Regions from separate parts of the Wukongibacter baidiensis genome, predicted to be linked through region 2. Evidence: riboswitches for the same ligand, from Rfam matches in the RefSeq annotation. Region 2 holds a riboswitch; each other region holds the start of a gene.

Region 1 (10,809 bases), 200 kb from region 2:
TTAAGGCTAAAATTAATGCCATTACTCTCTTCATTCTTATCCTCTCCTTTAACTAGGTTTAACCTAGATTATTCGTGGAAATTTTGAAATGGTGCAAGTAGTTTTGATTTCTAAGGCTTTCATTAAATTTGAAGGCATACCAAAACGGTACGTCAAGAATTTAATGGATGTCTTAGAATCAAAAGGACGTAGCAGAATTTTAAACTTTCTATGGATAGTCTAGGTTTAACTACACTATTTTAACATATAGTTCTAATTTTCTATATATCTATTCTGTAAAAAGTCTTTTATGAGGATTCTTAAGTCAAGAAATTATATTTGTCCATAAATTTAATAGATCAATCATTTCCTATCGCATTATATTATAAAAAGAGTACTAGACGGATTAATAGCCTATCTAGTACTCTTTAGGGAAAGAAAACGTATATTATAGAACGCATATAAAAGATTTATTGCGATTTCTATCTACTATAAAACTCATTTTTCCAACACTTCCATAATTCATTTGCTGCTTCTACTAGCCGGGGATCAAATTGACTTCCTTTATTGGACTCAATCTCTTCTCTACATATATTCCAAGGGATCCCCTTCCTATAGGATCTTTCGGAGGTCATTGCATCAATGGAATCACATATTGCGATAATTCTAGATCCTAAGGGGATGTCTTCTTCCTTCAATCCAGAGGGATATCCTTTGCCATCCCACCTTTCATGATGATGAAGAACGAGCTTCGAAATTTTTCTAAGCTTGTCTGAACGCTTAAGGATATTACTACCAATTTCGGGATGTCTTTTAATAGCCTTCCATTCACTACTAGTTAGTTTACCTTTTTTATTTAATATCTTATCAGGAATACCAATTTTCCCAATATCATGAAGATGGGCAGCTATATGTATAATCTCAAGTTCTTCTCCCTTAAGTCCAATCTCTTTAGCAAGCTGGTATGACATATCACCAACTCTCATAGAGTGTCCCCTAGTATATAAATCCTTTGCTTCTAATGCCCCTACTAGACATTCAATTATATCGTGATATAGTCCAAAATCATCCGATATATCTCCAAGACAATGAATCATATTAGCCTCCATTAAAAAAGCAATACGAGGTACAAAGTACGTATTCTAGAAAGGTCTATATTCGTACATTGTACCCTATGCATAAATATCATATTCTAAGTTTTGCTAGAAAATTGATATCTATATAGAACGCACTTATAAATCTACATTTTGATTTCTTGAATAGCCAACGTTTCAAGGCTTTTTAAGGAAGCAAAATGCAAAAGATTTATTGCGATTTCTATAAACCCAACTATATAGAGTTCATATAACAGAACTTAACTTATACATATCAAAATGCTCTATGTTTCTGAGAGTTTATGACGTTCATAAATTAATAGTTCTACTTGAGTCTCTATATTATTTTTTATCTATAAGACTTAAGCTTTTGCTAAGCTATCTCCTAGGTCCTTGCATTTTTCTACGCCATCATCGTCAGGAGTCAAGTGGATAATTAAACCTTCATCAACAATGTTTGCACCATAGCCCTTCATTCTCTCTTCCCAGTCTCTCATCCATTCACCATCACCCCAGTCATATGAACCGAAAAGAGCTACTTTTTTTCCGGTAAAATCTATATCCTTCAATGACTCAATGAATGGCTCCATAAGGCCTTCTTCTAAAACCTCTGCTCCCATAGAAGGGCAACCAAATGCTAAAAGTTCAGAGTTTACTACCATGTCTTTGTTTGCATCTTCAACTTTAACTACATCAACAGGATTTCCTACATCTTTTACTCCCTCAGAAATTGCATTAGCCATCATTTCAGTATTACCAGTACCACTCCAGTAGATTATAGTTACTTTTTTCATTGATATTGCCTCCTACATATATATTTTTTTGCTATATTATTTATAGCTTTATTACTTACAATAAATCAAATTGACACTAGAACTTTCTCTGGTTCATTAAACTCAAGCAACTTCCTTACTTTGTTTTTAGCTTCTATAAACTCATTAAGCCTTTTATCTGATAATCGTGGATCTCCATAAACTCTCCAGCCATTAACCTTAGTAAGCTTTAGTGATGGATGACCAATAAATCCTATAATGTCCTTTAGTGGATATCCTAGAAATACCCCTATCTCATGGGGAATATCTCCAGTAATCATCTTATCTATAATGATTTGCAAGTACTCATCTAAGCCATATTTTGAGGGATATCCCAAATTCTTTAGAAACCTCATATTTCTGTATTCTTGTAAACTTGTATCTAAACTTTTAGGATTATAAAACAATACCTTAATACTCCCACTTTTATTTTTAAACAATCTATATGTAACTCTTTTACATTTTCCCATATGTTTTTCTATGCTATCTATTTTTCTTAACAACTGTTTTTCATGTTTTGGAAAACTTAATAGTTCTGCCGGCTTAGAACCCATAAGTACAGGTCCTAGTATTTCAACAAGCCACCCAATGAAGTCATTATTTCTTTTATAGGCCAATATACAAGAATCAGAACACTTTGCCATAAGACTACCTCCTTTTCCAAATCAATTGATAACGATTATCATTATCACAGTTATATATTACCACATCTTTTTTCTCCTGTAAACAAATATTGTTAATTTTTTTTCACTCTATTTTTTGAGAGCTATATCTAAAAATCTAATTACATAAGGAAAATAGAATCGCCAAAAGTTCAAAGCACAAAGCCAACTAGATATGCTAATCTAATATACTTATAACTTTTTCTGACCCACCTTCCAAATATTTATTAAATAATTTGAATATTTATTATTGACATCTTGCTACAAAACTGATATTATAATATACAATTCAATATCAATACTTATCAAGAGAGACCGAGGGACTGGCCCTACGACGTCCGGCAACCTGAATTTTTATTCAAGGTGCTAAATCCAGCAGGTATTTGCCTGAAAGATAAGATGCTTAGAATTTAGACTTCTTGCAGATTATCTGCAGGAAGTTTTTTTAGTTAAAACATCTTTTCTAAGTTTTACAAAACTCAATATTTACACTTATCAAGAGAGACCGAGGGACTGGCCCTATGACGTCCGGCAACCTGAATTTTTATTCAAGGTGCTAAATCCAGCAGGTTTTTTACCTGAAAGATAAGATGCTTAGAATTTAAACTTCTTGCAGATTATCTGCAGGAAGTTTTTTTAGGTCATTTCTCGAAGAGAAACCTGACCAAAGCGAAGGGGTTCGATGCCCCTAGGTATTCAAAATAGAAATCAAAATAGGAGGAATTCAAATGTCAAAAAAACTAAACTTTGAAACTATTCAACTACACGGAGGGTATGAGCCTGATTCAAATACAAAGTCAAGGGCCGTACCAATTTACCAAACAACATCCTACGTATTTGATACACCTGAGGAGGCAGCAGATTTATTTGCATTGAAAAAGGCTGGAAATATCTATACCCGTATTACAAATCCAACTACAGATGTTCTTGAAAAAAGAATAGCTTTACTTGAGGGTGGAATAGGAGCAGTTGCAACCTCTTCTGGAATGGCTGCAATAAGTTATGCAATATTGAATATTGCATCATCTGGTGATGAAATAGTTGCTGCTTCTACCTTGTATGGAGGAACATATCAATTATTTGCAAATACCTTTAAGGATTTTGGTATAAAAGTAAACTTTATAAACCCAGATGATCCTTCAAATATCGAAAAAGCTATTAACGATAAAACTAAAGCAGTATATATTGAAACCATCGGGAACCCTGGAATAAATATATGTGATATTGAAAAAATCTCTGAGATAGCCCATGCAAATGATGTTCCTTTAATAGTCGATAATACCTTCGCAACTCCTTATTTATGCAAACCCTTTGAGTTTGGAGCAGATATCGTAGTATACTCAGCAACAAAATATATAGGCGGTAACGGAACCTCTATAGGTGGCTTGGTTATAGACTCCGGTAATTTCAATTGGGATAATGGCAAATTTCCAAAGCTTGTAGAGCCAGATAAAAGTTACAATGGAGTTTCCTATACTGAAGCATTTAAAGAAGCTGCATATATCGCTAGATTAAGAGTTGTTCTTCTAAGGGATTTAGGAGCTTGTATTTCTCCATTTAACTCATTCCTTCTTACTCTTGGTCTTGAAACTCTATCCCTAAGGGTAGAAAGACATATTGAAAATGCAAAAAAAATTGCTGAGTTTCTAAATGGGCATGAAAAAATTGACTGGGTTAACTATCCAGGCCTAGAAGATAACAAATATCATGAAATCTCTAAAAAATACCTTCCAAATGGAACAGGTGCCATTTTTACCTTTGGAGTAAAGGGAGGATACGAAGGAGGAAAGAAATTAATAAGCGCTCTAGAAATATTCTCTCATTTGGCCAATGTTGGTGATGCTAAATCCTTGATTATTCATCCTGCTTCCACTACTCATCAACAGCTTAGCGAAGAGCAGCAGAGGCAAAGTGGAGTTTCCCCCGAATTGATTAGGGTTTCAATAGGCATTGAAAATGCTGATGATTTAATAAATGATCTATCAAACGCACTTGAAAGAATATAAAATAAAGTCCTTAGTTTGGAGATTCAAGTAAAACTATTAATCTAACATGTTGTGAATAGAAGTCTGGTATTTCAACTGACTAAGGGATATGGATATTTCCTTTTAGTAATTTCAATGAATCAGTTTTCTCCTTTGAAGCATATAAAGAAACAGGTTCATTGCATGAACGAAAAGGAAATATCCATATCCCCGCCCGAGGAACTAGCTAAACGAGAAAGGAGAATTACTATGCCAATAGTTATACCTCAAAACCTTCCAGCCTTTGATGTATTGTCAAATGAAAATATCTTTGTTATGAACGAAAACCGTGCCATTCATCAAGATATCAGAGCATTAAAGATTGTTGTATTAAACTTAATGCCTACTAAAATAGAAACCGAGACTCAACTTCTCCGTCTACTAGGAAATGTTCCTCTGCAAATAGAGGTAGTATTCATCCATACCGAGTCCTATGAATCGAAGAATGTATCCAAGGATCATTTAAGTACCTTTTATAAGCATTTCAGTGATATTAAGGATCAAGAATTTGATGGCATGATAATAACTGGAGCTCCAGTTGAGCTCCTCCCCTTTGAAGAAGTTGCATATTGGAGTGAACTAAAGGAAATCATGGACTTTTCGATATCCAACGTTACATCTACCCTACATATTTGCTGGGGATCTCAGGCAGGTCTATATCACCATTACGGAGTTCCTAAGTATGTAGTTGATAAAAAGATTTCGGGAGTATTTCCTCATACTATCAATAACAATAAATTGAATCTCCTAAGAGGCTTTGATGATGTTTTCTATGTACCTCATTCACGATATACTGAAGTACGAAGAGAGGATATAGAAAAGGTTCCTGAGCTTGAAATTTTATCTGAGTCTAGCGATTCAGGAGTATATATTGTCGCTTCAAGGGATAGGAAACAAATATTTATAAGTGGGCATCCCGAATACGATGTTAATACCCTAAAAAATGAGTATTTGAGAGACATTTCTAAAGGAATTGATATAGAAGTTCCTAATAATTATTTTAAAAATGACGATCCAACAGCTGAGCCAGTTTCAAAATGGAGGAGTCATGCTAGTCTACTCTTTTCTAATTGGATTAATTATTATGTATATCAAAAAACCCCTTATATATTAAAGGGGCATTTAGAATAATCAGTATATCTATAAGCAACTTTGAGGTTCAATAAATCTCAAATACTAATGTTTTTATCTATAGGAGGGATATCTTATAAAGTATTCATCTTGTAAGATATCCCCTTCACATTATCTCCTATAATTATACATTCTTTTTCTAGATCTTATATTAGGAGCCATCATGCTTGCTACTAGTGAAGTAAGGGGGATTGTTGAAACTAGTCCAATACTTCCACATAATGATCTAATTATCTCAGTTGATAAAATCTCCATGCTTACTAGTCTACCCAATGGCATTTTCATGAAGTGAAATACTAATAGTATAGGCATAGCTCCTCCAACATAGGCTAAGATAAGGGTATTTACCATGGTTGCCATTATATCTCTACCTACCTTTAATCCTGAAGCAATTAGCCCTGCAAAGGTCATATTTGGATTCTGATCTTTGAGTTCAAAAATTACAGAGGTTATCGACATACTTACATCCATTACTACCCCTATGGCTCCTATTAGTACCCCACTCAGATAGAGCCCTCTGTAGTCTATAACTGTATTCATATATGTTATTAAAAAGTTTACCTCTTCACTAGCCAGTCCAGTTATTGAACATAGATCCGTAAATACCTTCGCCAAAATCCCAGCAATAATTGTTCCTCCTACGGTTCCGATTATCGCTACAAGGCTCTTTCTAGTAAATCCAGATATAAGAATAAAACTAATTAATATAATTATTATTGTACTTATTATTGCAACCATCATTGGATTGTGTCCATCAACAATCAAAGGTATCATGATTTTTACAATTACTAAGCCCGATATACCTAATGAGGTTACAGAAAGTATTCCCTTTATTCCACCGAAGATAATTATCACTACTAGAAATATAATTCCTAGTAACTTAAGGTGGTCTTCTCTAGATACATTAATAATATTTCCTTTTATTCTTCCATTCTGACCCGTACTTAACTTTATAAGAACCCGGCTTCCCTTTCTGAGTTCATAGCTATTTGATGAATATTCCACCGGTATATATTCTATATTTATACCCTTTCCTTTGTATTCACCCTCAAGTATCTTAACCTTTACAGATTTTGTTGTTACCCCTGACCTTGAGTATTCTTCTATCTTTAATACTTCAGCCTTTAATATATCTCCATTATTCTCTTCAGCATAGGCACCGCTTCCTAGAAATAGGAAAATTAAAATTAATAATACAATCCTTCTTCCCATGTTTGTCCCTCCTATTCATAATAATTATTATGAATAGGCTTATACAAATAGACCAAAACTTTTTAATAGAAAAAATAGGGATGTCTTAGAATGATTAATTCTGAGGCAATCCCTTTTCCATTTTCATATTTTATTTATGAAGTCTTTACACCATCAATATTTCTAAACACATTCTCAAATTTGTTTAATGCATCATCAATAACTTCATCGGTATCGGATAGGCTAGTATACAACCTGCTCCCAGCTAAGGTTACTATTCCCTCAGCCAAATAAGCTGCTCCCATTTCCTCCATCATATGCTTACGCTTCTTTACCTCTCCTAGGGCGCTTAATATATTAATTCCCAATTTAACAAACATAGCTGCTCCTGTCTCTAAATGACATATTGAGCCCTGATTATAGGCTACAAATGGAAGGTTATACTTATCGATAAGATAATTTAATCCATTTGTTAATCTGTCTCCGGCTTCACCTGCTTTTTCACATGCATTAGTCTTTTCAATCTCTAAAATTGTGTAGTACCCCGCTATACAGCTTAATGGATTTGCCGCTAGGGTTCCACCAACATAGGCTCTTTTTTTACCACTCTCAAGACCTGCCGCAAGATGATCAATTAAATCCTTTCTACCTCCGATACCACCTGCTGCTGGATATCCCCCTGCTATTACCTTGCCAAAGATAGTCAGATCAGGCTTAACATCAAAATATCCTTGGGCGCTGCCAAGACCTATCCTAAATCCTGTGACAACCTCATCAAATATTAAGATGGTATCAAAGTCATCACAAAGCCTTCTTACTTCTTTGTTATACTCCTCATATATTGGCCTCGTACCACTTTCTGGACCTACTGGTTCCACTATTACACAGGCGGTTCCACCCCTTAACTTATTCTTCTTAAGCTGTTTTCTAAGGGCTTCTATATCATTTGGTTTTACTTCTTGGGTATGCTTACTACATTCTCTTGGTATACCATGGGCTTCAAATCTACCTGTCCCTGGAATCTTTAGTCCATAGACCATCTGATCGCTCCATCCATGATATGCTCCACCGATTTTCACTACCTTTTTCTTCCCCGTAGCAAGCCTTGCTATTCGAATGGCAGCCATAACAGACTCTGTACCACTTCCAAGCATACGAAATTTTTCTACTGCTGGCATATGCTTGTTTATCAGTTTAGCTATTTTAAGCTCATATTCATGAAAAAGTCCTGTAACTGGACCGCAGTGATTAAGTAGCTTAATAACCTCTTTCCTAACGGGTTCATAATTACTTCCTAGTATTGTAGGGCCCCCAGCTTGAAGGAAGTCTATATATTTATTTCCATCGGCGTCCCATAGATAAGCTCCCTCTGCTCTATCAATAACTATAGGAAATGGATAGTTGAATGCAAGGTTATGCTGAACCCCCCCAGGTATATATTCCTTGGCTTCTGTAATCATTTTTTTAGAGTTTCCACATTTGTTTTCAAAGTAGTCAAGATACCTCTGCATTGCGTCTCTTTTAATTGGCCTTATGGGTTGCTTAATTAATTCTTCAAGTCTTCTGTAGATTTCATCTGTATCATGCCATCTTGAAACTGCATAACCTTCTTTTCCCATAATCTACTCCCCTTTTTAATTGCCCTTTGCAATACCCTTAAATATCATATCTAAGATGCCTTCTAATTCAGAAGTTGACCCAGCCTCGCATCCCTCCTCAAACCATTTAAAAATTACTCCATAGTAACAACCAAGAAAGGTTGTTACAACATATTCCTTTGAAAAGTCACTGCTTATATCACCCTTCTCTTGACCTTCATTTACTAACTCTTCTAAAACCTTTCTAATTTTAAGAAAGGGAGACCCAGATTCCTTACTGTTTATTATGGTTGTAAAAACAACTCTTCCCGTTAAATGCAAATATGGAATTGCATCCTCTAATAATCTAATTAATATCCTCTTTATTTTTTCAACAGGTTTATTTGAGGCAAAGCCTTCTTCCTCTATCATTTCAAATATATCCGCTATCTCATCCTCTGCAATCCCTTTTAACAGACTCTCCTTATTAGTAAAATGTTTGAAAAAAGTACTCTTTGATACATCTGCCAACTCGGTAATTTCTTCAATCGATGTATTATCATAACCATTTTTCTCAAATAGTCGTCTAGCTGATCTAAGGAGACTTGCATTTGTTTTCATCTTTTTACGTTCTCTTCTAGAAATGTTAGACTTATTCAACCTTATCCTCCTCTAATTACTCCATTTACAATAATTGTATATTAGTGTATTTTTATTGTCAAGTTCATATACAAACTTGAATATATTAGTACACTGTAGTATACTAATATCAAAGTAATATTGTTCCAAATTATAACAATAATTACAATTCTATTATAGTATTTACTATCTATCACACTTCTTGCACAAATCATACCTTAATAACTATATATTAGCGATAATCATTTATATCATAAAAGGGGGGATTGGCCATGGGTATGAAGTACATAATTGCCCATGATGTAGGTACAAGTAGCAACAAGGCAGTTTTAGTAGATATAAATGGTGAGGTTCATGCCACTGCATCTGTCTCATATCCTCTACATTTTCCCCATCCAAACTGGGTAGAGCAAGATCCAGATGATTATTGGAATGCAATCATAAAGACAACTAACGATATAATGAAAAAATCTAATGTCTGTCCCGAGAATATAGCTGGAATAATATATACAACCCAAGCACTGGGAATAATTCCAATCGACAAAGAAGGAAATCCCCTCAGGAAAAACATTTCTTGGGTAGATGGCCGTGCTGAAAAGCAAGCTAAAAAGATAATGAAAAAACTCGGTGGAGAAAAAATATTCGAAAAAATTGTTGGTATTAAATTAATGGGCAAGGATGTAATTCCAAAGCTTCTTTGGATTAAAGAAGAAGAGAATAATATCTATAAAGAAACAGAATATTTCTTAGATGTAAATGGTTATCTAAAGTTTAAATCCACTGGAAAGAAAGTAATGGAATGGTCTGGAGCTTCATCATATGGCTTTGATTTAAAGAAAAAGGATTGGCTTAAAATTATCTTTAAAGCCTGTGGAATTGACATGAAGAAGCTTCCTCCCCTTGTACGCTCAATCGACAAGGTTGGAGGTCTATCTAAAAAATCAGCCCAGTCCTTTGGTCTATTGGAGGGCACCCCTATTTTCGGAGGCTGTGATGATGTCCAAAGTGCAGCCATTGGCTCAAGTGCTGTAAGAGAAAACGAAGCCCATATTTATTTGGGATCTGCCGCTTGGGTATGCGTATCTACAGCTAAAAATCTTAAACACAAAAATGGAGCAGCAGTGATTCAAAGTGCAAATCCCAAGATGAATATTGCTGTTGGTGTTACAGAAGCCGCGGGAATATGCATTCAATGGATTGCCGATCAATTTTATAAGCATGAGCAGGAGGACCCAAATATAGATGACTTATTTGCCTTAATGGATGAACATGTTAAAGATATACCTCCGGGTTCTGATTATTTGATATGTACCCCTTGGATGCTTGGTGAACGATGTCCCGTAAGCAGTACTACAACAAGAGCTACTCTTTTCAATGTTTCTTTAGAACATACTCGAAAACATATGATGCGTGCTGTTTATGAGGGTGTAGCATATAATATACGATGGATTCTTGAAAACTTTAAAAGAGATTTTGGTTTTGACATACAAAGTCTCAAGCTAATAGGTGGAGGTGCTTTGGATAAGGAATGGATGCAAATAATATCCGATGTTACCCAAAGACCTATCGAAACTGTCCGGAATCCTAAAATAGCTGGAGCTATAGGCGGAGCCATATGTGCAGCAATCGGCCTCGGTATTTACGATGATTTCGATTGCTCAAAAAAATTGATTAATCTAGATAAAAAATATACACCTAAT
Region 2 (10,809 bases):
GTCGCGGCACTAGTGTTTCTTTCATATTGTTCTATTTGCGACACATCTGATCTTAGCCTTAAAGCTCTCGATGTCCCTATAGGATCATCAGAAGGGCTATTAATTCTTTTTCCAGTAGAAATTTGTGTATTTCTTTTATCTAAACGCGACAGATTTCTATTTAGATTTCTTAGTGTATTTGACGCAATCATGTTGTTAGTTACTCGCATTCTCTATGGACCTCCTTTACAGCCTTGAAATATGTTGTATGTACGATCTTCTTCCTAGTCACTTAACACATTGCTATTCACCTTATCTACCAACTACTCCCATTCTATTTATGATAGTTTCTATCATTTCATCAATTGTTGTTATCATTCGAGAGTTAGCATTAAAAGAATGTTGAAATTGAATCATGTTGGTCATTTCTTCGTCCATAGAAACTCCTGATATTGATTGTCTATTTGTTTCAATCTGATTCAACATAACCTCTTGATTCTCCACCATTCGGTTAGCTTCTTGTCCATCAACGCCTAGGTTTGAAATTAAAGAATTAAGGAAATCCTCTGGGCTCCCCCACGCAAATAGACCTGAGTTGTGTCTCACATCTGCCATTGCAAGGGCATTTCCACCGTCTCCAGGCACCCCACCAACAGTTTCTGACGCTGCTATCTTATTTAGATCGCCCTCTATAGCTGCAGATATAGAAATGCTCTTAGCTGGATTTGTAGGATCAAATGTGAAAAAGTCACCACCCGCATTACCATCTAAATCAAAACCTAATCTATGAACTCTGTTCATTTCATCAGCAAGTGTTCTAGTAAAATCATTAAGTTGTTTTACGTAGTATGGTATCCCCTTATCATTACCGGAGTCATTGTTTATCATATCTGTTAAACCCTTTATTTTTCCACCGGTAGGGTTAAAAGTCGACCCATCAGCCCACTGAACATCATGAAGTCCATTAGCATCATAGGGATCATGTAGCTTAGTAGTTCTTTGTACATAAGCAAGTTCACTATTCTCTATATGCGATACCAATGGTTTTCCATTCATTAGTACATAAAATCTATTTTCCGCATCTTCATAATAATTTATATCCGTAAGCTCCGAAAGCTTATCAACAAGTAAATTTCTCTGATCTCTCAGATCATTTGCCTTGCTTCCATCCAATTCAGCTTTATGTATAGCCTCATTAAGACTTGCAATTTGTTCACCATATCCATTAATCTGATCTACTGTGGCTCTTACCTCAAAATCCATATTGCTTTGAAGATCTTCAAATTGATTAACCATCCCATTTATACGTGTAGTAAAGGCTACTGCACTTTCTCTTACTAACGCTCTAGTGGTAAGACTTTCTGGTGTATCAACTAATTCCTGTAGTGATGAAAAGAAGTCATTAAAAACAGTTTGAATTCCAGAATCAGAAGGTTCATTAAGTATTGTTCCTATAGTTGCTAAGGTCTCTGATTTTGTTTCCCACTCACCATAACCTGTAAGTTCATTTCTAAGTTTTAGATCCAAAAATTCACTTCTAAGCTGGCTAATACCTTCAGTATCAACTCCTGCTCCCAACATCCCTTGCCCGCCTGGTAAATACATGGGACTTGATTGCTCCATGTCTAATCTTTGTCTTGTATATCCCGGTGTATTTGCGTTGGCAATATTATGGGAAGTTATATTCATCGCCCTTTGACTAGCGAAGATACCTGATCGTGCTATATTAAATCCAAAAAAAGTAGACATTTTTAATCCCCCATTTTATATTTTCGCATCAAATAAATTACTCTTTATATTAACATCTCTTTCATCTGCATCAGAACCATAGGTGCTCCCTCTATTTTCTAAAGTAGTTAATATATTTTTGTTAAACTCTATATATTCAAGTGACTGCTCTATAAGCTTACTATTTAAATCATTTTCTTCTTTTACCATTTTTAAAACCTCTGAAAACTTGTCTCTTATTGCTAGTATTTCATTTTTTGTCTTATCATCGAGATGCTCAGCGAGCATCGAAATATTTTTTATGTCGCTGACATTCATTTCCTTAACTATGTTTCTTATTATGCTTTCTCTTATATTTTCAAGCTTACCTATACTTATTATCATGGCTTGTTCCTCACCAGTAATACCGTCAAGCTCCTTTATTTTGCCTTCAATTATTACATTTCTTTTTTTTCTCGCTATTTCCAGCACGTCCTGGTACATCTCATACTCTTTATTAAGGGCTATCATTAGTTGCTCTACAGATTTGCTCATGTCATTGACCCCCATTCTAGATGAACGCGTCGTAAGACGCCTTTTTTGTTAAATCTTTTAATTTTCAAATCATTTCTATATTTTTTTATCAAAGTTTACGCCTTCAACTATCTTCTCCACAGCTTCCTCAGCTGATGGATTATAGGTTCCAGAAGCTATAGCAGCCTTTACTTCACCTATTTTTGCTTCTCTTGTCTCAGGAAGTTTTTTAAAAGCATTCATAGCAACTTGAAAGTCCTTCGCCATAGAAGAAAATTCAATTTTATCCTTGGCTCCACTCGCCTGTTTACTTTTTTGGGTCTTTGCCGTTTTACTTTGATAAGCTCCCATAACCTTTTGCACATTAGGATTATTAAATATTTTCATAAAAACACCTCATCTCTACCGAATATTACTAATTATATTATCGGCAGGGATGAGGTTTTTATTAAGAAAAACTTATCTATTTTCTATTCTTTTTCATTTCAGTTATGTACATCCTATTCTTAGAACGATCTTTGCTTGACTTTTCTTGTCTTTCAAATCCAGATTTTAAGCCTCTTTCTATATCATGGGCACATTGATCACAGTATCTTCCTGATCTAATTGCCTTACCACACGACTCACAGTCTAATAGTATACCTGGATTGTCTCCTACTATTTCTAATCTACCTTCTCTAAGATATCTTAATATCTTATCTTCAGAAACTTCAGTTTCTTCCGCTACTACTGTAACGATCTCTTTTGGGTTTTCATATAGGTAGTCCTTAACCCTTCTAAAGTCTTCGTCATCCTTTTTTCTACATCTAAAACATATTTTACTAATTCCATCGTACTGGAATAGTTTACCGCATTCTTTACAGTTTCTTATATTCAAAAGCAATCGCCCCCTGTTCTTTTATATACTCTTATTAAAATATTATAGCATAAAGATACTTCTGTAAGTCAATAGTTTTTAGCTCCTATTATTCATTAATAATAATTTCTACCAGTAGCAAAGGTAGCTACGTATACATTTAAAGCTCCACTTTCAGTCAATACTTTGCTACACTGGTTTACCGTTGACCCAGTGGTATAGATGTCGTCTATAAGCAATACATTTTTATCCCTTATATTATTATTATTAATTATTTCAAAGGCATCTTCAAGATTTTTTCTTCTTTCTTCCTTAGTTAATTGGTTTTGAGTTATTGTATTTCTGCATCTTATAAGACTTCTATTGTCCACGTCAATATTCATCATTTTCCCTATATATTTACTGATAATACCCGCTTGATTAAAAGACCTTTCTCTCTGTCTAGCTTTATGCAAGGGCACTGGTATAATTATATCGAAATCATGGATATCACTTTCTATAAGTCTATCGTATATAATCTCAGCCACATGATAGGCAATATATCTTTTTTTATGATACTTTAAATCATAGATTGTTTTTTTTGCTGAATCATCGTATTCAATACAAGAAACGGCCTTTGTGTAATAATGGGAATTGTCTATACATTCGGGGCACCTATCTGCTAGATATAGCTCATCTAGAGGTTTTCCACACTTATCGCAGGTCTTTTCCCATATGAACTTTAATTTGTCCTTGCATTCATCACAAATCGAATACTCTTCTTCTCTCTCTATAGAAGAGTTACATATTATGCAGTAAATATTTCTGGGGTATATGAAGTTTAAAAAGGTATCGATGTATTCTTTTAGAATTTTAATGTATTCCATTAGAATCAACCTTCCTTGATGAAACTGGTCACAAAGCTTTCTGGACTGATGAATAAATAGTTGTTTTCTCGAGTTTGGAAATATGACACGTGGACAGGCCCCCAGACACACTGGAAAGAACGTATGTCAGATGGGCCAGTCCCCATGTCACATTTCAACCTCAAAGCTTATTTCTTACTCAAAAGTATAAAAGAATGATCTTATAACTTAGAACTATCAAAGTACTTTAGTCACTTTTTCTTTACCAATCGATAAGCTTCTCATCCTTTATTCTCTTGAGTCTAAATTTTAGCCCTGAGTTTCTATTTGAATTCCTTTCGTTTTTAATCATCATATATAGATATTTCTCCATACCCACTAGAACAACTAATTCCTTGGCACGGGTAACTGCTGTGTAAAGCAGATTTCTATTCAGTAGCATTGGAGGACCCCAACAAATCGGCATAACGACTACGGGGAACTCACTACCTTGACTCTTATGGATAGTTATGGAGTAGGCAAGTACTATTTCATCCAAGCCTGCAAAATCGTATTCCACATTTTTTTCATCATCGAAACAAACCGATATAGTCTTCGCTTCGTCATCTATAAAGGTCACATATCCTATGTCTCCATTGAATACTCCTTCTCCTTTTCTTAATCCATCTTCACTCTTCCACTTTATATTATAGTTATTTTTTATCTGCATTACCTTGTCTCCGACTCTAAACAACCTGTCTCCTATCTTTTTTTCTCTCTTTGAGTTGCACTCTGGATTAAGTATGTTCTGAAGCTCGTTATTCATATTATTTGTTCCAATCCTGCTATTTTTCATCGGGGTTAGTACCTGAATATCTCTTCGTGGGTCATAGTCGTTGAATTTCGGTAATCTTTTTACACATAACTCCTTTATGGTATGGAGTATATCGTCTTGGTTTCTCTTCGGCAAAAAGAAAAAATCCTTATCCTTTACATTAAGCTTTGGTTTCTCTCCCTTATTTATCATATGGGCATTCACAACTATCATACTTTCCTTGGCTTGTCTAAATATCTCCGTCAACCTTACTACCTTGACTATTCCACTTTCTATTATGTCATGGAGTACATTTCCAGGACCAACCGACGGAAGCTGATCCACATCACCAACTAGGACTACTCTAGTATCTGGAGGGATGGCCTTGAGCAAATGATACATTAAAAGTATATCAACCATTGAAACCTCATCAACAATAATCACGTCAAAGCTCAGTGGCTCCTCACCATTCTTCATAAAGCCCATTCCACCGCCATCATCGGAGTAGGAATATTCCAAAAGCCTATGGATGGTTTTAGCTTCTCTCCCGGTAGTCTCAGTAAGTCTTTTAGCTGCTCTGCCCGTCGGGGCTGCCAGTCCTATCTTTAGGTTTTGGCCTTCAAATAGCTTTATGACACTGTTTACAGTAGTTGTTTTTCCCGTTCCCGGTCCACCAGTTATTACAGTAACTCCATTTGAGAACGCCTCTTTAACTGCATCCCTTTGATTCGCTGCTAAAGCAATGTCTCCATCCTTTTCAATATTTCTTATTTCTTCTTCTAAGTCTATATTTGGATTTTCAAAGCTTGTCCCTGCTAACTCTATTAGCTTTTTACATGCTCCCGTCTCCGCATAAAAAAATGCCATTGGAAATACGGCTATCTTATCATCAACGTTTTCTTGATGAATCTCTCCATTTATAGTTAAAGTGATAATTCCATCCTCTATCATACTAGCGTCTAAACCCAAAATTTCGCAGGTTCTATCGATTAACGCTTCCTTAACGCCATAAGTATGACCCTCAAGATTATACTGAGTCAAGGCATACTTTATACCGCACATAATCCTATAGGGTGATTTTGGATCAATCCCCATCCTTTTAGCAATTGTATCGGCCATTTTAAAACCTATTCCAGAAATATCATCGGCTAATCTATAGGGGTTTTCCCTTAGGTTTTCTATGGTTTTATCTCCATATTTCTTAAATATCTTAACTGCATAGGCTGTTGATACACCGAACTGTCCTAAAAAAACCATAACTTCCTTAATCTCTCTCTGCTCCTCAAAGGCTTCAGCAATATCCTTAGCCTTCTTATCGCCTATACCATTTACTTCGGTCAGCCTATCAGGATGATATTGAATAATATCTAATGCATCTTTCCCAAACCTTTCTACTATACGCTCGGCCATCTTTTCCCCAATTCCCTTGAGCAAACCCGATGAAAGATAGCTTTTAATTCCCTCTAGAGTTTCCGGTGGAATTTGCTTGCTATTTACTACCTGCAATTGTTCACCATATATAGGATGAACTGTAATACTTCCGCTAAAAGACATAGTCTCGCCAACATTTATAATAGGTATATATCCTACCACTACTACATCTTCTTTCCCTGTATCTATACTAGCTACTACATAGCCATTATCTTCATTTCTAAATATAATTTCCTTCACAACACCGTTAATTTCCATAGACATAAAATCACCACATAATATTAGATAGTATTTTGCTCTTACTCCCTATTATAACATAATTAGGAATTCGAACTATCAAGGTTGCATTTTTTACATTTTTTTCTTGTTTTAGCATATTTATATATGTTTTTTTATTTTTGAAATTGGAATAATAATACTTGAAACAAGTTAAGGGATGAATATTTATTTAAATATCCCTAAAAAGGAGAGATAAGTTATGGATAGAGTAGCTCTTGTACTAGTAATAATAGGAGCTCTTAACTGGCTATTAGTGGGTCTCTTTGGTTATGACCTAGTAGCCGCATTATTAGGAGGTTCCGGAGCTATATCAGCAGGTCAAGCATCAGGAATAAGTCGAATTGTATATGGTGTTGTTGGTATAGCAGGCGCATATGCAATAAGCTTCCTCTTTAAAAACAGGGAAGTAAGAGACTAATATTTAGCTTAAAAGTATCAATCAAAACATAGTGTCATAATTTTAGATAATCAATTTGATATTGTCAAGCAATAAGAAAGACGGCATCCTTGCCGTCTTTCTTAATCTTTAGGCTCTTAACAAAGGGCCGATTATTATTCTCCAAGTCCTTCTTTTCTAAGTATTTCAGCTTTATCAGTCTTTTCCCATGGTAAATCTATGTCTGTTCTTCCAAAGTGTCCATATGCAGCTGTTTGTCTATATATAGGTCTTCTTAAATCTAAATCCTTTATAATAGCAGCTGGTCTTAAATCAAAGTGCTTCTTAACAAGCTCAACTAATTTTTCTTCAGATACCTTTCCAGTTCCGAAAGTTTCAACTAATATAGAAACTGGCTGAGCAACACCGATAGCGTAAGCAAGCTCTAATTCACATTTATCAGCAAGACCTGCAGCAACAATATTTTTTGCAACGTATCTTGCAGCATAAGCAGCTGATCTATCAACCTTAGTTGGATCTTTTCCTGAGAAAGCTCCACCACCGTGTCTAGAGTATCCTCCGTAAGTATCAACAATAATCTTTCTTCCTGTTAATCCTGCATCACCTTGAGGTCCACCTATAACAAATCTACCAGTAGGATTGATTAAGTATCTTGTGTTTTCATCTAATAATTCATGTGGTACTATTTTATTTACTACATTTTCGATCAAGTCTTTTTCTATTTGCTCACGACTAACCTCTGGTCCATGTTGAGTAGATATAACGATAGTATCAACTCTAACAGGCTTATTGTCCTGATATTCTACTGTAACCTGAGTTTTACCATCTGGACGAAGATACTTTAAAGTTCCATTTTTTCTTACTTCTGAAAGTCTTCTAGCAAGCTTATGGGAAAGAGCGATTGGTAGAGGCATTAATTCTGGAGTTTCATTACAAGCAAAACCAAACATAATCCCTTGGTCTCCAGCACCGATAGCTTCAATCTCATCATTCATTTCACCAGCTTTGCTCTCTAATGCTTCATCTACTCCCATAGCTATATCAGGAGACTGCTCATCTATAGAAGTAAGTACTGCACAAGTATCAGAGTCAAATCCATATTTAGCTCTAGTGTATCCAATCTCTTCAATAGTTTTTCTTACGATCTTTGGTATATCTACATAACAAGTAGTAGAAATTTCACCAGCCACTAATACTAATCCTGTTGTAACAGAAGTTTCGCATGCTACACGGGCATTAGGGTCCTTTGCAAATATAGCATCTAGGATTGAATCTGAAACTTGGTCACAAATCTTATCTGGATGCCCTTCTGTAACAGATTCTGATGTAAATAATCTTTTCAATTCCTTTTCCTCCTTGTGTATAGAGTTCTTAGTAAAACTCAATTTATACACACACAAATACTCAGCATTTTTAGGAGTTTTTAGGATGTATAAATCAATAGCTTTACTTGAATCTCTGTTTAATTCATATTAAAATAATTTTTTGTTGTTATTTGAATATTTTTATCAAGATAATATTACTTTTTTAGTATGCCCTCAATTAATCATTTTACATATAATGGGCACTAAAAAACCTCTTCCGCAAGAAGAGGTTTTAATCACAGATTCCTCATCTTCCAGAATATCATATTCCGTAGGACTTAGCACCGTATACATTGTACCGGTTGCTGGACTTCATAGGGCCTATTCCCTCCGTCGCTCTTGATAAGGTGAAGCAAGTTATTCAATTTGACATAAAAATAGTACCATATATATATATTCTAGTCAACATATTTCTACAAAAATATTTTTATATTACTATTTTTTTTGTTATTTGAGCAAATTGCATAATTACCATCTAAAAAAATTTTCTACTATATATAGTCTTAAACTCCCTAGAGCTTTACCTCATTTATTATGCAATTCTGCCAAGTTAGAATTATGCAGTTTCCTCACTTAAGTACTATCTATTCAAAACCTACAGGCTTAAACTTACTCATCTACATATTTCTAGCTGCAAAATAGCTTAAAAATGTTATTATAGATGCCGCTATAGTATTCCCCATGAGTATTGCAAAAAATGCATGCTTGATTCTAAGATTAAATAAAGCTGCAGCTACAGACCCAGTCCAGACACCAGTTGATGGTAACGGTATGGCAACAAAAAGAACTAATCCAAATATACTATATTTCTTTATGTTTCTAGCCTTTCTCTCTACTCTTTTGATAAGCCATTTTTCAAATTTCTCTATCATCAAAATGTTTCTCAAACTAGCGAAAAAAGGTTTTAAAAAGAATAGCAAAAAAGGTACAGGAATCATACTACCTCCTATGCATAATAAAGCTGCATGTAAAGGATTCATCCCCCTCGATATAGCATAGGGAATGGCCCCCCTTAATTCTATTATTGGAAGACTGGAAATCACTAGTATTTTCAATTCTCCCGACAGAAAATCCCATAGGTTCACCTTTTATCACCCACTATATATAGACCTGTGTTTGTATAATTGACATTTTATACAAAGTTATTACATTAAATAGTGCACTTTTTTATCTGTTCGATTTATAACTTCTATATAGTTAACATATAACCCCTAAAGATAAGACCTTCCAACATCTATAGAATATCATAACGAGTAGATCTGTGCTACTTTATATAGTTTAAATTCCCATCTCAAGAAATACATATTGTAACACATATTTAATTATTTTTTAATTATGTTAAGCTTTGTTATTAAAGTATAATTATTGTATGGAAAACTAATAGAAGCTTTGCTGATAACAATAAACAATTAGCTATCAAAATAACATGTACAATATTATTTCTTATTCTCACAAAATAAGTTTTATGACTAAATTTTTATACATTACATAAATGAGGGATTAGATTGAGAAAAATTTTAGGCTGCATTAAGAAGGCCGTTATAGACTTTGATATGATTCAGGATGGAGATGTTATAGGTGTTGGAGTTTCTGGAGGGAAGGATAGTGTTGCACTCTTATATGCCCTTAAGCTTTTCCAGAACTTTTCACCGGTGAAGTATGATCTCAAAGCCCTTACATTAACACTTGGCTTTGAAAATTTTGATCTAACTCCTATTAAAAAGATGTGTGATGAACTAAATATAGAATACATAATAAAACCTACAGAAATCGGAAGGATAGTATTCGAAGAGAGAAAGGAGAAAAATCCCTGTTCTCTGTGCTCTAGATTTAAAAGGGCTGCCCTTCATAGCCTTTGTAAGGAAAATTCAGTAACTAAATTGGCCCTTGGTCATCATATGGATGATGCAATTGAGACTTTGTTTCTAAGTATGTTTTATGAGGGTAGAATTCACACATTTAACCCCGTGACCTATCTTAGTAGGAAGGATCTTACAATGATAAGACCTCTGATTTATGCTGAAGAAAAAGAAATAATAAAGGCAGTCAGAAGACATAATCTACCTGAAGTAAAGAGTCTCTGCCCTGCTGATGGCAATACCAAAAGGGAATACATGAAGCAATCCCTTATGAAATTTTATAAAGATATACCCCATGCAAAGCAAAATCTATTGAACGCATTAAAGAACAAAAAACAGTTAAATATCTGGGAAATAAAGGAGGATAAATAAGTTGAACTTGAAAAAGAGCCTTATTAAACTATTGACTACAGCTTTGATTTTTAATACCGTTATTACCTTTTCCTTTGCTGACTTTGTTGAGATCCATGAAGAAAGATCCTCAGAAAATATATCTAGGGGTGTAGTTTACGAAAAAATATCAAGGTTTACCAATAGAGGTTGGTTAAATATGAATATCCTCAGAATTGACCTTGATGATAAATATACTTCTTTAGATGTAATAACAAGTGAAACTGGAATGTCAGGCAGAGATGCTTTAACGGGTCTTGCTTCTAAGAATAAATCTGCTAGTAGGATTATAGGAGCTGTTAATGGAGATTTTTACGATACAAAAGAGTTTTCAACAATTGGCCCCATAGTTAGGGATGGCGACCTTGTTACATC
Region 3 (10,809 bases), 1.0 Mb from region 2:
ACCCCACCTGACTTCTTAGAGTCATATGAGAAATAACCTTGTGCATAAAGATCAGTTTTGTCTCCGATGATCTTGATAGCACTCTTGTTTGCACCAACTGTTCCATCTGAACCAAGTCCCCAGAACTTACATCTTACAGTTCCTTCTGGCTCAGTTACTATATGATCAACTAACTCTAATGATGTATTAGTAACATCATCGTTAATACCTAATGTAAATCCGTTCTTAGGCTCATCACTATTAAGCTCATCAAACAATCTCTTGATTTGAGAAGGAGTAGTGTCTTTTGATCCAAGACCATATCTACCACCAACAACTATAGGAGCATTTTCTTTTCCGTAGAATAATGTACGTACATCTTGATATAAAGGCTCACCTAATGAACCTGGCTCCTTAGTTCTATCAAGTACAGCAATCTTCTTAACTGTGCTTGGTAATACATCAAAGAAGTATTTAGGAGCAAAAGGTCTGTAAAGACGAACTTTAATTAAACCTACTTTTTCTCCCTTTGCTAATAGGTAATCAATAGTTTCATCAATAGTTTCAACTACAGAACCCATAGCAATAATTACACGCTCAGCGTCCTCAGCACCATAGTAGTTGAATGGCTTATATTCTCTACCAGTAATCTTGCTGATTTCATCCATGTAATTAGCTACTACATCCGGTACTTCTTGATAGAATGTATTAGATGCTTCCTTAGCTTGGAAGAATATATCTGGGTTTTGAGCAGTACCTCTAGTTACTGGGTGCTCAGGATTTAAAGCATTCTTTCTAAATGCCTTTATACCATCCCAATCAACTAATCTAGCGTATTCAGCGTAGTCAACAACTTCGATTTTTTGAACCTCATGAGAAGTTCTAAATCCATCAAAGAAGTGTAGGAATGGAACTCTTGTCTTAATTGAAGCAAGGTGAGCAATTCCACCTAAGTCCATTACCTCTTGAACTGATCCAGATGCAAGAAGTGCAAATCCAGTCTGTCTTGCAGCCATTACGTCAGAATGATCTCCGAAGATTGAAAGTGCATGTGTAGCTACGGCTCTAGCACTAACATGGAATACACCTGGTAATAATTCACCAGCGATTTTGTACATGTTAGGTATCATTAGAAGTAAACCTTGTGAAGCAGTATAAGTAGTAGTTAATGCTCCACCTTGAAGTGAACCGTGAACAGCACCAGCTGCACCAGCCTCTGATTGCATTTCTGTTACTGCAACCGTTTGCCCAAAAATGTTCTTTGTTCCATTTGCTGCCCATTCATCAACAAATTCAGCCATATTTGATGATGGGGTGATTGGATAGATAGCCGCAACGTCAGTAAATGCATATGATACATATGCAGCAGCTGTATTACCATCCATAGTTTTCATAACTTTTTTAGCCATCATTTTGACCCCCTTATTATGTAAATCTTAATAGTATGCCACATTACAATTCTAAGTATAGTATACAATATACAATTAGTCAATGGCATGTTTTTAACAATCAATATACAATTATTCAAAACTTAAAAATTTTTAATATTTTCCTTTAAAATCCTTTCAAAAAAGTCTATTTCAAGGATTAATAAATTTTAAAGTAGTATTACTATAATTAAAACGAAGGTGGAGTTATAGCAAATATTACCTTGCATGTATTTTCATATGGGTTCTCCCATTTATGTCTTACCTGGGCAGGGATTTTTATACTATCACCGGTATTTAAAATAATACGCTCACTCTCCAAAAGTATCTCTACTTTTCCTTCGATTACACAGGCTACTTCCTCACCCTTATGCTCCATAGATTCAGATTCTCCATCCTTCTCTAATTGAAATACTGCAAGTTCAATAGAGCCGCTTAAATCTGGTGACAAAAGCTCATATGCTATCCCCTTACTCTCAGGAAATATGATTTTCTTTCTATTATTTGCTCTTACTACAAGCTTTTCACTATCGTGGGACGTCATAAAAAAGGCGAATAATTGTACCTCTAAAGCTTTAGATATGTTTTTTAATGTATTAATAGAAGGATTTGCCAGACTTCTTTCAATCTGACTTAACAAGGAGGGAGTTACCTTAGAAAGCTGTGCTAATTCACGAATACTTAGGTTTTTTGCTTTACGATATTCCATTATTTTTTTTCCTATATTTATATCATCCATATATACTCTTCCTTTATTTGATTAGTTTATATAACTATATAGGGTTCATATAGTAGAACTTAATTTATACATGTACAAATACTCAGTGTTTCTGGGAGTTTTGGATATGTATAAATTAAAGTTTTGACTAAAATCTCTATATAGCACTTATTATATCAAATGATTAGACTATAGTTAAATCTAATTTAGTTTTGTTAAATTTAATTTGACTTCTATATCAAATATAGTTAAACTATATTTAACACAAGTAAATTTTATTTAACGATTTAATTCTTGATATTTATATTTTTATAATATACGTTGAATATATACAAGAAAATATCTTTAATAAAGAGAGGGGTATAATTATGGAAAGTAAAATTATTGAAGGTAAAACAATAGCAGAATTAAAAAAAGATCATCCATTGCTTGATGAAATGATTTCTACTAAGGAAGTATTTTGGACAAATCCTAAATACGGCAGATTCAGAGACTCTATAGAAAAAATATCTTTATCAGAAAAGGATGTAATGGATGCTGAAGCACGATTAAAACGTTTCGCCCCCTATATTTCTAAGGTATTTCCTGAAACCCAAGAAACAAAGGGTATAATAGAATCTCCTATTATAAAGATACCTAATATGAAAAGAGCGCTAGAAGAGATATATAATGAGGAGATTCAAGGTTCTTTGATGTTAAAATGTGATAGTCACCTTGCGATTTCAGGATCAATCAAAGCACGTGGAGGTATATATGAGGTCTTAAAGCATGCCGAAGATCTTGCAACTGAACATAATATGCTTTCTTTAGAAGATGACTATTCAATTTTAGCTAGTGATAATTTCAAAGAGTTCTTTTCTGACTACTCTATTGCTGTAGGATCAACGGGAAATCTTGGTCTCAGCATTGGAATAATGAGTGCGAAGCTTGGCTTTAAGGTATATGTTCATATGTCAGCTGACGCTAAGAAGTGGAAAAAAGACCTTCTTAGAAGTAAAGGTGTTACTGTTGTTGAGTATGAGTCAGACTATAGCAAAGCAGTTGAAGAAGGAAGAAAACAGGCTGAATCAGATCCAAATATGTATTTCATCGATGATGAAAACTCTACGAATCTATTCTTAGGATATGCCGTTGCTGCCTATAGGCTAGAAAAACAGCTAAAAGAAAAGGATATCATAATTGATGCTGATCATCCTTTGTTTGTTTATCTCCCATGTGGAGTTGGTGGCGGACCAGGTGGTGTTGCCTTTGGTTTAAAGCTCATATTTAAGGATAATGTACATTGTTTCTTTGCGGAACCTACCCACTCACCTTGTATGCTTATTGGCATGATGACCGAACTCCATGACAAGGTATGTGTTCAAGATTTTGGAATTGATAATATCACAGCTGCCGATGGCTTAGCCGTAGGTCGTGCCTCCGGCTTTGTAGGTAAAACCTTGGAAAATCTCCTTAGTGGCTGTTATACCATAGAAGATAGCACTCTATATATGCTTTTAAGTAAGTTATTTGATACGGAAAAAATTTACCTAGAACCATCAGCTCTGGCAGGTGTTCCAGGTGCTGTTAAGTTATTTAAGGATAGCTTAGGGCAGAAATATTTTAAGGATTGCAATCTAGAAGAAAAGATGAAGAATGCTACTCACATTGCTTGGGCAACCGGTGGGAGTATGGTTCCAAAGGATATTATGGAAGGATACTATAAGAAAGGTTTAGAAGCAAAGTAAACATTAAAAGTTTGATATACAGCTTAAGGGTTTTTCCTTTAAGTTTGGAAAACATGACAAGGGGACAGACCCCCAGACACACTAAAAAGATTGTATGTCAGATGGGTCAGTCCCCTAGTCACGTTTTCATCTATATATAATACGATAAACATCTTACATTCTGGAGATTTGACATCCAACGTTTTTGGGGATGTTAAATCTTCGGAATGTAATAGATTTTTCGTAATTTATATATGGCATAAATATATCTTTTTAAATAGTTTTAGTTCAATCTCTTATCAAGCTAAAACCTAATAGTTTCGACTAAATCCTAGTAGCTAGAAGCTTATTCTTTTCCTCATTTCCTCACCCATAGCTTTTTCAAGGTAGGGGTCTATATTCCAAAACTTTTTAAACTCTTTATATTGCTTTATAGACTCTTCATTGTATTTACCTTTATTAAAGGCCCTTATAAGAATGTTTTTCGGTGTATGTTCCATATCTATAAACTCCAGCATCTGTACAGAATATCCCATTATTTCAAGAACATTTCCCCTGATGCTATCGGTAATAAGACTTGAAAGCTTTTCCTTAATGATTCCATGCTTCTCCATAGGTTTCATTACGGGGTTATGAATTTTGTTAAACATCTCATGCTGACAGCAAGGAACTGAAAGGATTACATCTGCTTCCCAATTCACCGCTTTGATAAGGGCGTCATCGGTAGCTGTATCACAGGCATGAAGTGAAACTACCATGTCAGCCTTCTGGGTTCCTTCAAAACCCTTTATATCTCCATGTATAAATTTCAGTTTATTATAGCCTAGCTCACTAGCTATTTTATTACAAAACTCTATTACATCTTCTTTAAGGTCAAGTCCTATTATATTAACATCCAAGTCTAGTTTATCCACAAGATAATAGTATAAAGCAAAGGTAAGATACGATTTTCCACAGCCAAAATCGATTATATTTATAGTACGCTCTTTATTTAAATGAGGTATACAATCTGAGACCATCTCTAAGAATCTATTTAGCTGCTTAAATTTGTCATATTTTTGAGATAGAATCTTTCCATCCTTATTCATAACCCCAAGCTTGATTAAAAATTCACAAGGTTCATTTTCTGGAAGTATATAATTTTTCTTTCGATTATGACTTAGATCTACTTTTTCCTTTGTTGGAGACTTTTTAAGTACCTTTTCCTTCCCTTTTTTACTTACTAATATCTGATAGTCTGCATCTATTGTATATATATTTGCTTGCCTAAAATATGATTTAATCAGATTATTTAGCTCTGATATTGCTTCATAGGAATCAAGGTTGTTATGGGTTACTTTCTTATCATAGTGATATGTAAACTGAATCATAAATTGATTTTTAATAATTACGGGTTTTACTGAAACTTTGTTAAAGGTCTTTTCGCTCTTTTTCCTAACATTGCTTAATACTCCCTGTATAAGCTTTTCCTCACCTACTACGCTATCTATTAAACTTAGTATATTATCCATAAATTCTCTCCTAATAAGTATTTATAAAGATATTTTTTCCTATATAGAACCCATTTATAAATCTTCTTTTCAATTCAAGATTATAATATATATATGAATAAGTTTAAAGAGATAACCTCCTTATAAATCTACATTGTGATTTTCTATATACAATAAAATAGGCATTGTTCTTTAGAACTTTGCCCCATATCTTAGAAATGACCTCTTCACTTGAAATTTGAACATGTCATTCTACCATCTATGAATTTATAATTTGGATGCATCGCACGCCGCCCTTTAAATTTTTATCTTAAACACTTACATCCTTTACATTCTGATATAAACTTTAAAGGCTCTACCGCTTTCTTTTTTTCAAGCTTACCTACAAAATTTAAAATATTTTCCATAACTAATTTATGTTTCTTCTCTTCTTCTGCAAGTTTTTTAAATATCATTCTTTCTCTTTCATCCTCAGCCTTATGATAGTGTTCTTCATATAATTTCATGCTTTTATCTTCCATGTTGTAAGCATGTCTATAGGCTTCTATAGCAGGAGCCGTTAGATCAATTTTCTTATCTGAGGAAAGCATTTCAGCAAATATATTATTTGCCTTTTTTAAAGTGTTTGATTTGATACTCTCTCCTTCAGCATCCTTCATGCCATTTATTATTCTATGGTGATCATCTTCATCCTTTGCAAGCATTTCAAATATTTTTTTAAGCCCCTCATCCTGGGATCTATTCATCAGCTCTTCATAATATCTTTTTCCATCTAGTTCCATATTCATAGCAAATTCATAAATATCCACTACACAACCTCCTATATAGAGTTTTCAATGAAATCTCTATAATAATCTTCTATTAGTTTATTAATACCCATATGTTATTGAAAATTAAACTTAAATTTTAATATTATTTGATATTTGGTAAATTTTACATAGAAAATTCTCTATTGACAAATCTTATCATTGCTTTATAATATAAATCATATTATTAAAATATCGTAAAACAAAATATCTGAAACTCTTATCAAGAGCGGCGGAGGGACTGGCCCTATGAAGCCCAGCAACCGGCATTTTATGCATCGGTGCTAAATCCAGCGATATTTCGGTATCGAGAGATGAGACTAACTATAAGCCTATTACCTCTTTCGTTATCGAAAGAGGTTTTTTTATTGCTGTAATTTCATAGGAAAAAAGTTTTACCAAGACGTGAACATCTCAGTCCTCAAACTTTTATTAGTGAGGTGAATCAATTGATTAAACTTAGTAATCTAACAAAGGTGTATAGCAAGAATAAAAATGAAGTAGTAGCTTTAAAAAATATCAACTTAGAAGTCAACAAAGGTTCTATTCATGGAATAATTGGCCTGAGTGGAGCAGGTAAATCCTCTCTAATCAGATGTGTAAACCGACTTGAAGAACCTACTTCCGGTGAAGTTTTGATTAATGGAGTAAATCTAACAACATTAAATAGCAAAGATCTCAGAAATGCAAGAAAGCGAATAGGTATGATTTTTCAAGGATTTAATCTTTTATTAAGTAAAACCGTTTTTGATAATATAGCTTTTCCATTGAGATTAGCTAAGATACCTGAGGCCGAAATCAAAAAAAGAGTTATATCTTTACTCGAGTTGGTAGAGCTTTCTGACAAAGCCAATGTTTATCCATCTCAATTAAGCGGAGGACAGAAACAACGAGTAGGTATAGCTAGGGCCCTAGCCAACGAACCAGATGTTTTACTATGTGATGAAGCTACTTCGGCCCTAGATCCTAAAACCACAAAGCAAATTCTAACTTTACTTAGAGATATAAATAAGTCCTTAGGGATTACAATGGTTGTCGTTACCCATGAAATGGATGTAATTAAAGAAATATGTGATTATGTAACGATATTAGAAGGTGGAAGAGTTATTGAAGCAGGAAACACCGTGGATGTCTTTTCAAAACCTGGCAACGAGATAACGAAGCACTTTGTAGAGAGTAATAATTACTTACCAAAAGAATTCATAAAGGGTGTGACTTTGAATCTCTCCTTCACAAAGGGAAGTGCAAAGGAGCCTGTTATATCAAGCTTAATAAGGGAGTTTGATATTAATGTAAACATTTTGTCGGGCCAAATAGAATATGTTCAAGATCAACCCTTAGGTAAATTAACTATAGGTATTGATAATATATCAAATAATTTAAATACTATTATTTCATACCTTGAGTCTAATAATGTAAAAGCAGAGGTGATTGCAAATGAATAATATACTTGAACTTCTTATCCCATCACTTGTTGAAACACTTTATATGATAGGAATATCGGCATTGTTTACAATACTACTTGGTTTACCCCTCGGCATAATCCTAGTAGTTACAGAAAAAAACCATATAATGCCTTTTCCTTCACTAAATAAGGTGCTTTCTACAATAATTAATATTATACGGTCACTGCCTGCAATAATCTTAATAATCTTAATTGTCCCATTTACTCGGTTTATAGTAGGTACTTCTATTGGAACTACAGCAGCTATTGTTCCATTGGTCGTCGCGGCTACACCATTCTTCGCAAGGGTAGTCGAGACTTCTTTAAGAGAAATTGATTGGGGAATAGTAGAGGCTTCAATTGCAATGGGTGCATCCCCCTTTCAAATTATTCTAAAGGTTTTATTACCAGAGGCAATGTCATCCCTTGTCCTTGGTATTACTATAACACTTATAAATATTTTAGGTTATTCTGCTATAGCTGGAATAGTCGGAGGAGGTGGACTAGGAGATTTAGCAATTAGATATGGCTATCATCGTTTTAAAACAGATGTATTAATAGCTGCCGTAATTGTACTTATTGCTATAGTTCAAATTACTCAGTTCTCAGGAAATTTTTTAGCAAAAACACTGAAGAAAAGTTAAGGAGGAAAATTTAATGAAAAAAAATATCTTATTAATTACTATTGGTTTACTAATTCTTTCCCTTGCATTAGCTGGTTGTACTTCTTCTAATGCACCGGCAAATAATGAGTCTAAGGATGATAAAGTAGTTCTAAAGGTAGGTGCAACACCGGTACCTCATTCTGAGATTTTAAATTTAATCAAGCCAAAGCTTGAAGAAAAGGGCATTACCCTTGAAATAATTGAATTTACTGATTACGTAAAACCTAACCTTGCTCTAGATGCGAAGGAAATAGATGCAAACTTCTTTCAACACGTACCTTACATGGAATCCTTTGCTAGGGAACACAAGATACAGCTAGCTAGTGCTGCTAAGGTTCATGTTGAGCCCCTTGGGCTGTATTCAAAGAAAATCAAGTCAGTAGATGAATTAAGGGATGGAGCCGTAATTTCTATTCCAAACGATCCTACTAATGAAGGTAGAGCGTTAATTCTTCTTGAAGCTAAGGGATATATTAAGCTCAAGGAAAATGCTGGCCTAGAAGCTACTGATAATGACATAATAGAAAATCCTAAGAACTTAGTATTTGAACCTATCGATGCAGCTCAGTTACCTAGAACTCTAGATGATGTTGATGCATCTGTTATCAATACAAATTATGCTCTTGAAGCTGGTCTTAATCCTTCAAAGGATGCATTAATAATCGAGGGAAGTGAATCTCCATATGCAAATATACTTACTATTAGACCCGATGATAAAGAGAATGAAAGTATAAAGAAATTGGTTGAGGCTTTACAATCGGAAAAGGTTAAAAATTTCATTGAAGAACAATATAAGGGAGCCGTAGTTCCTGCTTTCTAATAAATGAGGGTGTCTCAGAATGGCGAATTTCTGAAACACCCTGGGCTGAACTCATAAGAAATCTTTATGAGACAGCCCCTTACTTCTTTCTCTTCGCTATCTCATCAATCATTATTGCTATAGCACCATCGCCAGTCACATTTGTTGCTGTCCCAAAGCTATCTTGGGCAAAATGTAGAGCAATCATAAGACCCTGCTGACCAGTGGTAAACATCAACATATTTTCTAATAAGCCCAATGCTGCATATACCCCACCACCGGGTATTCCTGGTGCAGCAACCATTGTTACTCCAAGCATTAATATAAATGGAAGCATAGTTCCAAAGGTCGGAGTTGTTCCTGCTATCAGCATCACTCCCATGGACGCAAGCACTAAGGTAATGGTATCCCCAGCCAAGTGGATAGTCGCTCCCAATGGGATGACAAAATCAATAATATCTTCGGTTATATGGTTTTTACGAGCACTTTGAATAGTCACAGGTATAGTAGCCGCTGAGGATTGAGTACCTAGGGCTGTAAAGTATGCCGGAAGCATGTTTTTTATTGATGTAACGGGGTTCTTGCCGCTTACCATCCATGCTACTATGTATTGTATTATTACATAACATATTTGCAAAATTATTATTAAAGCAAACACCGATGAAAATGCCTTTATTGTCTTAAATATTTCCCCTGTAGTAGTTAATCTTGCAAAAATACCTGAGATATGAATTGGTATCAATGGAATCAATACCCTTCTAATTACACCCTGTACTATATGTTGAAAGTCTCTTAGGGCTTCGAACAAGGTCTTTCCTTCTATATTTGCCATACCAAGTCCTAAAATAAATGCAGTAACTAAAGCAGTCATTACTCCCATCATCGGTGGCATTTCAATAGTAAAATATGGTGCTAGCTCTATTCCTGCTTCACCGGCTGTTTCTCCAGCTTTAATCACACCCGGTAATATTGTGCTGCCTATAATAAATGCTGTAGTTCCAGCAATTATAGTTGAAACGTAGGCAATAAGTGCTGTTAACCCTAATAACTTTCCAGCTCCTCTACCTAGGTCTGCAATACCCGGAGCAACAAATCCAATGATAATCAGTGGAATGATAAATCCTAAGAAGTTTCCAAAAATGCTAGTGAATGTGGTTAATATCCTTACTACGAAATAGACTTCCACAGATCTAGAAACTAGACCTACAATTATACCGAGAATAATTCCCGCAATCAGTTTTGGTAATAACCCCATTTTTTTTGCCAAGTCCATTACCCCTTTCTTTTGTTATTATTTTTTGCAAATTTAGTAGTTGTATATACATTAAGTAGAGACCTAGGTCCCTACTTAACGTATATTCTCTATATTCTAAATCCTCTCTCTTTCCTCATAATGAGTATGAAGAAGCTCATGAGCTTTTTCTCCGAATGGTTCACCAAGATATTCTTCGTATAGCCTCATAACTTCAGGATTTTCATGGGATTTTCTGAGGGTCTTTCTTTTATCCTCTCTATAGATTGCCTCTTGGCGCTTCTTAACAATCTCATCATTTCCATGGTGGTATGGTTGTCCTCCACCGCCAATACAGCCTCCTGGGCATGCCATGATTTCAATTGCATCGTACTTTGAATCGTTTTCTCTAATTTCCTCAAGAAGTCTGCGGGCATTTCCAAGTCCACTGGCAATACCTATGGTCAGTTCCTTATCACCTATTTTAACCTTGCCTTCACGGAGTCCTTCAATACCTCTAAGCTGATTGAATTCGACTTCTTTA

The links. Region 2 has a riboswitch for S-adenosylmethionine ahead of metK (methionine adenosyltransferase). Riboswitches for the same ligand answer to the same signal wherever they lie in the genome.
Region 1: it holds a riboswitch for S-adenosylmethionine, as region 2 does, so the genes downstream of both, R9X47_RS20190 (O-acetylhomoserine aminocarboxypropyltransferase/cysteine synthase family protein) here and metK (methionine adenosyltransferase) in region 2, are expected to answer to the same signal.
Region 3: it holds a riboswitch for S-adenosylmethionine, as region 2 does, so the genes downstream of both, R9X47_RS14645 (methionine ABC transporter ATP-binding protein) here and metK (methionine adenosyltransferase) in region 2, are expected to answer to the same signal.

The regions. Positions count from the first base shown of each region.
Region 1 is NZ_CP138202.1:4,479,879-4,490,687, reverse strand. It holds gene R9X47_RS20210 (ABC transporter substrate-binding protein) at 1-34, opposite strand, end outside; gene R9X47_RS20205 (HD-GYP domain-containing protein) at 462-1,076, opposite strand; gene R9X47_RS20200 (flavodoxin) at 1,436-1,867, opposite strand; gene R9X47_RS20195 (DUF3793 family protein) at 1,933-2,529, opposite strand; SAM riboswitch class I at 2,847-2,948, shown strand; SAM riboswitch class I at 3,037-3,139, shown strand; gene R9X47_RS20190 (O-acetylhomoserine aminocarboxypropyltransferase/cysteine synthase family protein) at 3,276-4,553, shown strand; gene metA (homoserine O-acetyltransferase MetA) at 4,782-5,702, shown strand; gene R9X47_RS20180 (YibE/F family protein) at 5,814-6,914, opposite strand; gene R9X47_RS20175 (aspartate aminotransferase family protein) at 7,049-8,512, opposite strand; gene R9X47_RS20170 (TetR/AcrR family transcriptional regulator) at 8,528-9,130, opposite strand; gene R9X47_RS20165 (xylulokinase) at 9,382-10,809, shown strand, end outside.
Region 2 is NZ_CP138202.1:4,275,425-4,286,233, reverse strand. It holds gene flgL (flagellar hook-associated protein FlgL) at 1-209, opposite strand, end outside; gene flgK (flagellar hook-associated protein FlgK) at 292-1,728, opposite strand; gene R9X47_RS19280 (flagellar protein FlgN) at 1,744-2,241, opposite strand; gene flgM (flagellar biosynthesis anti-sigma factor FlgM) at 2,317-2,607, opposite strand; gene R9X47_RS19270 (TIGR03826 family flagellar region protein) at 2,684-3,097, opposite strand; gene R9X47_RS19265 (ComF family protein) at 3,193-3,942, opposite strand; gene recD2 (SF1B family DNA helicase RecD2) at 4,184-6,409, opposite strand; gene R9X47_RS19255 (DUF378 domain-containing protein) at 6,624-6,842, shown strand; gene metK (methionine adenosyltransferase) at 6,977-8,164, opposite strand; SAM riboswitch class I at 8,430-8,534, opposite strand; gene R9X47_RS19245 (COG2426 family protein) at 8,803-9,270, opposite strand; gene R9X47_RS19240 (tRNA 2-thiocytidine biosynthesis TtcA family protein) at 9,691-10,416, shown strand; gene R9X47_RS19235 (phosphodiester glycosidase family protein) at 10,418-10,809, shown strand, end outside.
Region 3 is NZ_CP138202.1:3,235,449-3,246,257, forward strand. It holds gene nifJ (pyruvate:ferredoxin (flavodoxin) oxidoreductase) at 1-1,388, opposite strand, end outside; gene R9X47_RS14625 (cupin domain-containing protein) at 1,597-2,145, opposite strand; gene R9X47_RS14630 (D-serine ammonia-lyase) at 2,493-3,851, shown strand; gene R9X47_RS14635 (class I SAM-dependent methyltransferase) at 4,169-5,341, opposite strand; gene R9X47_RS14640 (ferritin-like domain-containing protein) at 5,626-6,129, opposite strand; SAM riboswitch class I at 6,344-6,447, shown strand; gene R9X47_RS14645 (methionine ABC transporter ATP-binding protein) at 6,576-7,571, shown strand; gene R9X47_RS14650 (methionine ABC transporter permease) at 7,564-8,214, shown strand; gene R9X47_RS14655 (MetQ/NlpA family ABC transporter substrate-binding protein) at 8,228-9,055, shown strand; gene R9X47_RS14660 (dicarboxylate/amino acid:cation symporter) at 9,135-10,289, opposite strand; gene R9X47_RS14665 (NADH-dependent [FeFe] hydrogenase, group A6) at 10,404-10,809, opposite strand, start outside.